Regions from separate parts of the Xenophilus sp. genome, predicted to be linked through region 2. Evidence: predicted binding sites of a transcription regulator. Region 2 holds the regulator's gene; the other holds the start of a gene.
The links. The regulator NrdR, encoded in region 2, represses ribonucleotide reductase genes. The targets are predictions, from matches to a motif close to CACNANATNTNGTG.
Positions count from the first base shown of each region.

Region 1 (3,363 bases), on a different contig from region 2:
GGTTGGAGCTGTGCACCACGCCCACGTGCTGCTGCGGCGAGCGCACGTTGCAGGCGTCCTTGAAGGTGATCCAGGGATGGCCGGTCTCGAACAGCATCGAGAGCATCTTGCGCCACAGGTCGGTGGCCGGCACTGTCTTGCTGGGCTTGATCTCGCCGCGGGCGGCCTTTTCCTCGTAGGCGACGTAGGCGCGCTCGAAGTCGGCGCCGAACAGGTCGTGCAGGTCGGGACAGGAGGAGGGCGAGAACAGCGTCCAGCTGCCCTTTTCCATCACGCGGCGCATGAACAGGTCGGGGATCCAGTTGGCCGTGTTCATGTCATGCGTGCGGCGGCGGTCGTCGCCGGTGTTCTTGCGCAGCTCCAGGAACTCCTCGATGTCCAGGTGCCAGGTCTCAAGATACGTGCAGACGGCGCCCTTGCGCTTGCCGCCCTGGTTGACGGCCACGGCGGTGTCGTTGACCACCTTGAGGAAGGGCACGACGCCCTGCGACTCGCCGTTGGTGCCCTTGATGTGGCTGCCCAGGGCGCGCACGCGGGTCCAGTCGTTGCCCAGGCCGCCGGCGAACTTCGAGAGGAGCGCGTTCTCCTTGATCGACTCGTAGATGCCGTCCAGGTCGTCCGGCACCGTGGTCAGGTAGCAGGACGAGAGCTGCGAGCGCAGCGTGCCGCTGTTGAAGAGCGTGGGCGTCGAGGACATGAAGTCGAAGCTCGACAGCACCTCGTAGAACTCGATGGCGCGCGCCTCGCGGTCGATCTCGTTCAGGGCCAGGCCCATCGCCACGCGCATGAAGAAGGCCTGCGGCAGCTCGATGCGGGTCTTGCGCACGTGCAGGAAGTAGCGGTCGTACAGGGTCTGCAGGCCCAGGTAGTCGAACTTCAGGTCGCGCTCGGCCTTCAGCGCCGCGCCCATGCGGGCCAGGTCGTACTGCAGCAGCTTCTCGTCCAGCAGCTCGGCCTCCACGCCCCGCTTGATGAACTGCGGGAAGTAGTCGGCATAGGCGGTGCCCATCTCGGCCTGCGTGGTCTCGCGGCCCAGCACTTCCTTCAGGATGGTGTGCAGCAGCAGGCGCGCGGTGGCGTAGGTGTAGTCCGGGTCCTTCTCGATCAGGGTGCGGGCGGCCAGGATCGAGGCCTTGTAGACCTCGTCCAGCGGCACGCCGTCGTACAGGTTGCGCATGGTCTCGGCCACGATGGGCTCGGCCTTGACGCCCTCGCCCAGCCCGGCGCAGGCCGACTGCAGCAGCGCGTGCAGCGCGTTCACGTCCAGCGGCACGCGCTCGCCGCCGTCCAGCACGTGGATCTGCGGCAGCGCCGCCGGCGCAGCCTGCTCGCCCTGCTTCAGGCGCTCCTGCGCGCGGCGCTCGCGGTACAGCACGTAGGCGCGCGCCACCTCGTGGTGGCCACCGCGCATCAGGCCCAGCTCGACGCTGTCCTGCACGTCCTCGATGTGGAAGGTGCCGCCGCCCGGGCGCGAGCGCACCAGTGCCTTGATCACGGCCTGCGTCAGGCCCTCGACCGTCTCGCGCACGCTGGCCGAGGCCGCGCCCTGGGTGCCGTGCACGGCCAGGAAGGCCTTCATCATCGCCACCGCGATCTTGTCGGGCGCGAAGGGCACCACGGCGCCGTTGCGGCGGATGATCTGGTAGTGGGCGAGGGCAGGCCCGGCGGCGCCCGCCACGTCACGCCCGGGCGAGGCGGCCTGGGGCGGCGTGGCACGGGGCGTCGTCGGGGTGGTCTGGGCAGCTTGCATTGGGTGTGTTCCTCGGGTTCCTGCGTTGGTTGTCATGGACCGTGCCGGGCGCTGTCGCGAACGGCGGGGCTGGTCAGGCGAGGCACACTATATCTAGGGGGGAATGGGGGTTCAAGGCACTAGATGTAGTGTTTTTCACGAACGTCAACGGCAACGTTGCGAATCTTGTCCCGCGGGAGCGGCGCCTTGTGCCGCATCTGGGTTGGCACTGCTTGCTCCGACCCAGCAGCGATGCGGCCTCGGAGGCGATTCAGGCCGGCAGGCCGCATGGTTGCTGCATGGCGGGCGATGCTGCAGCGCCAGGGTGCGGCCGGGAGGGGACCCTTCCCGCGGCGGCCGTCCGATAGAAAAAATTCAGCGCGTCCCCGGGGGAAATGCCTCGGCCGGCCAGCCCAGCGCCGCCCGCAGCCGCGGCCAGTCGAAGCCGGGGCCGGGGTCCTGCTTGCGGCCGGGCGCGATGTGCTCGTGGCCGGCCACGTACCGCACCGGATAGCGCCGGGCGATGGCCGGGCACAGGTGCGCGAGCGCCTCGTACTGGGCGGGCTCGAACGGCCCGCCCTCCAGCCCTTCGAGCTCGATGCCGACAGAGTCGTCGTTGCAGTCGGCGCGGCCGCGCCAGCACGAGGCGCCGGCATGCCAGGCGCGGTCGTCGCAGCCGACGAACTGCCAGAGCGTGCCGTCGCGCCGCACGTAGAAGTGCGCCGAGACCTCGATGCCGCGGATCTGCTCGAAGTAGGGGTGCGCGGACCAGTCCAGCCGGTTGGTGAAGAGCCGCTGCACTTCGTCGCCGCCGTACTGGCCCGGCGGCAGGCTGATCGAGTGCAGCACGATCAGGTCGACGCAGGCGCCGGCCGGGCGCGGGCCGAAGTTGGGCGATGCCAGCCGGTGCGCGGATGCGTACCAGCCGCCTTCCTGCCACGGCGTGGTGGCGGCGGGCGCATCAGCCATCGTCGCCCGAGGGCATGGGGATGCCCAGCCGCACGATGCGGTAGCGGATCTGCCGCAGGCTCAGGCCGAGGCACTGGGCGGCCGCGGTGCGGTTGAAGCCGGTCTCCTGCAGCGCGCGCAGCAGGATCTCGCGCTCCTTGTCGTCGAGGTAGCGCTGCAGGTCGCTGGGCATGGCGTCGGTCGTCGGCCGTGCCGTCGGCGCCGCCGCCTCCGGCAGCAGGCCGTCCGGCGGGAACAGTGCCGGCGCGTCGCCGGCTCCGTGCGATGCCTCGTCGTCGGCGGGAGGCAGGCCGTCGCCGGCGTCGAGTTCCATCGACAGCTCGCCGCCCTCGCTCAGCGCCACCGCGCGGTGCAGCAGGTTCTCCAGCTCGCGCACGTTGCCGTGCAGCGGCTGCCGGCGCAGCGCGTCCAGCGCGCGGGCCGACAGGGCCGGCACGGGCATGCCGGCCTCCTGGCCGATGCGCTGCAGCAGCGCGGTGCACAGGGCCGGCAGGTCCTCGCGCCGCTCGCGCAGCGGCGGCAGCATCAGCTCGATCACGTTGAGGCGGTAGTACAGGTCCTGCCGGAAGCGGCCGGCCTGCACCTCGGCCTGCAGGTCCTTGTGGGTGGCGCTGACGATGCGCACGTCCACCGCGTCCTCCTGCGTGGAGCCGATGGGGCGCACG
Region 1 covers NZ_JBIQNC010000099.1:9,176-12,538, forward strand. The annotation lists gene ACIY1X_RS15340 (ribonucleoside-diphosphate reductase subunit alpha) at 1-1,750, opposite strand, end outside; gene ampD (1,6-anhydro-N-acetylmuramyl-L-alanine amidase AmpD) at 2,105-2,698, opposite strand; gene ACIY1X_RS15350 (sigma-54-dependent transcriptional regulator) at 2,691-3,363, opposite strand, start outside.
Region 1: a site for NrdR is predicted at 1,868-1,881, ahead of ACIY1X_RS15340 (ribonucleoside-diphosphate reductase subunit alpha). Genes of this name have one in related genera too.

Region 2 (3,363 bases):
ATCTCGATGGCCGAAACCCGCGCCCAGCGGGCCGGGACCGCGTTCATGTCGGTCGCGGTGTAGGTGCGGATTTTGGGGGCGTCGGTGGTGCCGGTGTTGACGCGGTAGGCGACCTGGAAGTCGGCCACGTTGGCGATGACGGGTTGCGGCATCAGACTGGTGGCCCCCTTGCAGGTCAGTTCGCCTTTGTCGTTGAGCGTGAACCTGCTGCTGACCGCGGTGGTGCTGGTGTCGCCGATGCAGTCGCGCTGGCCCGCCTCCAGCGTCAGTGAGGGCTGGCTGCTGACGGTGAGGATGTCCGGCCCGGTGCCCGAGCCGTCCGAGCCGCTGATGACGGTGCCGGCGAAGTCGCCGAAAGTCATGGCGGTGGCTCCGGCGGTCGGCTGGAGTTCCAGCGAGCCGGCCTGGCGCAGCTGCAGGCCGATGATCCGCAGGGCGTACGAGGCCTGTTGCTGCAGCGCGCTGACGTCGGCGGTGGTGCGGGTGGCGCCGCGCGAGACGATCAGGGTGCCCACCGCGGCGAGGACGACCAGCAGGCCGATGGCGATGCCCACCAGCAGTTCGACGAGCGAGACGCCGGCCTGGCGTCGGGAGGAGGAGCGGCTCATGGCTGGATGTAGACGAGGTGGCAGATCAGGCCCTGGGGGCAGGTCTGCGTGGTGGTGCCGACGGAGAAGTGCTTCGTGTAGTCAGTGCTGTCGGCGTCCGTCTCGCGCTCGTTGACGCGCCAGCCGACCATCACGCCCAGCAGGCGGCGGGCGCCGTCCTCGTCGGTGTCGGAGGAGGCGAAGGTGGCCGCCTGGCCGAGCGGCAGCGTCTCGGCCACGCTGTCGCGCCAGGCCTTGAGGTCCCAGGCCGCGAGTTGGGCGGGCGTGCAGGCTGCGCTGGTGCAGTCGGTTGCGGCGGCAACGGTGGCGTCCCAGTCGGCGACGTAGTCTTCCAACTGGTCCAGCCCCCGCGGGTTGGACTTGATGCGCTCGGACAGGTCTTCGATCAGGCGCACGGCCTGCGCGCGGCGCACGCCGGTCTGCGTTTCGGCCAGCGTGCGCATTTGCACGCCGAGCATGCCGAGCACGCCCAGTGCGAGGACGACGATGGCGACCAAGGATTCGAGGAGGGTCAGGCCTTGCTGGCGGCGGGCGCGGGTGTGGCGGATGGTGTTCACGTGCATTCCTTGACCTCTCCCGGACCCGCCGGGTCGGTCTTGAGGCGCCCGGCCGCAGACATGGCCGTCGCCAGACCCAGGCCGAGGACGTCGTCCGAGTCGTCGAAGGGGCGCATGCGGACAGTGGTGCTGGTCGGGCCGACGAGGTCGCCCCAGCCGCTGAACTTGAGGCTGACGCCGGTGTTCACGCAGACGAAGGCGCCTCGGGGCAGGCCGGATGCCTGCAGAAGCTCTTCGCCGTCATCGAGGGCGCCGTTTTCGTTGGCGTCGACGAAGACGTTCCAGCCGCAGTGCCATTCCTTGGCGCCGGCTGCGGTGCATCCGGCGGCGGCCGCCTTCGCCATCGTCACGCGGCCGCCGCGCTTGATGGCCTCGGAGCGGGCGAGATACAGCGCTGCCGTGAAGTCGCCCATGGCGTGGCGCACCTGGTAGCGCTGGACGACCCGTTGGAAGCTCGGCGCCGCGATGGCTGCGAGGACAGCCAGGATCGCGATCACCACCATGGCCTCGACGAGCGTGAAGCCACGGGAGCGGGAAGGGGAACCGGGGGGATTCGCCGGAGCGCGGCGCAGGTGTTCATTCATGCCAAGCGGCATGCTATGAACTGAAAAAAGAGCAAGAAAGTGTTATTCGATCGGCGGCTTCATGCGGCCGACGAGTGGTTCGGTTTTGTGTGAGTTAACCGAGATTCCACAATTGTGCCGTTGAGATTGACATTTTTAAACGCCAAAGCGCTCAAATGTCCTTCAACAGCTTGCGAAAGGCGTCCACGTCCTCGAAGCTCTTGTAGACGGAGGCGAAGCGCACGTAGGCGACGGCATCCAGGCCCTTGAGTTCCTGCATCACCAGTTCGCCCACCTTGTGCGAATCGATCTCGCGCAGGCCGCTGGACAGCAGCTTCTGCTCGATCCGCAGCAGGGCCTCGTCGATCCGGGCCACGCCGACCGGGCGCTTGCGCAGCGCCAGCCGCATCGAGGCGCGCACCTTCCGGGTGTCGAATTCCTCCCGGCTGCCGTCGCGCTTGACCACCACCGGGAACGCGACGTCCGGGCGTTCGTAGGTGGTGAATCGCTTGTCGCAGCTGCCGCACTGGCGGCGGCGGCGCACGAAGTCCCCGTCCTCGGAGACGCGGGTCTCGACGACCTGCGACTCCGGGTGGCCGCAGAAGGGGCACTTCACGGACGGCCTCGGGCGTCGGTCAGCGGTAGACCGGGAAGCGGCTGGTCAGGGCGTGGACCTTGGCGCGCACCGCCTCGATGTTGGCCGCGTCGCGCGGGTTGTCCAGCACGTCGGCGATCAGGTGGGCGGTGGCGCGCGCTTCCTCGTCCCTGAAGCCGCGCGTGGTCATCGCCGGGGTGCCGACACGCACGCCGCTGGTGACCATCGGCTTTTCCGGGTCCTTGGGGATCGCGTTCTTGTTGATGGTCATGTGCGCGCTGCCCAGCACCGCCTCGGCTTCCTTGCCGGTGATGCCCTTGGCGCGCAGGTCGACCAGCATCACGTGGCTCTGCGTGCCGCCGCTGACGATGCGCAGGCCGCGGGCCGTCAGCGTCTCGGCGACGATCTGCGCGTTCTTCGCCACCTGCTGCTGGTAAGTCTTGAACTCGGGCGTCAGCGCCTCCTTGAAGGCCACCGCCTTGGCGGCGATCACATGCATCAGCGGGCCGCCCTGCAGGCCGGGGAAGATGGCGCTGTTGATCGCCTTCTCGTGCTGCGACTTCATCAGGATGATGCCGCCGCGCGGGCCGCGCAGGCTCTTGTGGGTGGTGGAGGTCACCACGTCGGCGTGCGGCACGGGGTTGGGATACACGCCCGCGGCGATCAGGCCGGCGTAGTGCGCCATGTCGACCATGAAGATGGCGCCGATGTCGCGCGCCACCTTGGCGAAGCGCTCGAAGTCGATGTGCAGCGAGTAGGCGGAGGCGCCCGCGATGATGAGCTTGGGGCGGTGCTCGTGGGCCTTGCGCTCCATCTCTTCGTAGTCGAGCACTTCGTTGGCGTCCAGGCCGTAGCTGACGACGTTGAACCACTTGCCGCTCATGTTCAGCGGCATGCCGTGGGTCAGGTGGCCGCCTTCGGCCAGGCTCATGCCCATGATGGTGTCGCCGGGCTTGAGGAAGGCCAGCATGACGGCCTCGTTGGCCGAGGCGCCGCAGTGGGCCTGCACGTTCGCTGCCTCGGCGCCGAAGAGCTGCTTG
Region 2 covers NZ_JBIQNC010000027.1:98-3,460, reverse strand. The annotation lists gene ACIY1X_RS07005 (PilW family protein) at 1-608, opposite strand, end outside; gene pilV (type IV pilus modification protein PilV) at 605-1,171, opposite strand; gene ACIY1X_RS06995 (GspH/FimT family pseudopilin) at 1,162-1,749, opposite strand; gene nrdR (transcriptional regulator NrdR) at 1,901-2,344, opposite strand; partial or broken gene glyA (serine hydroxymethyltransferase) at 2,364-3,363, opposite strand, start outside.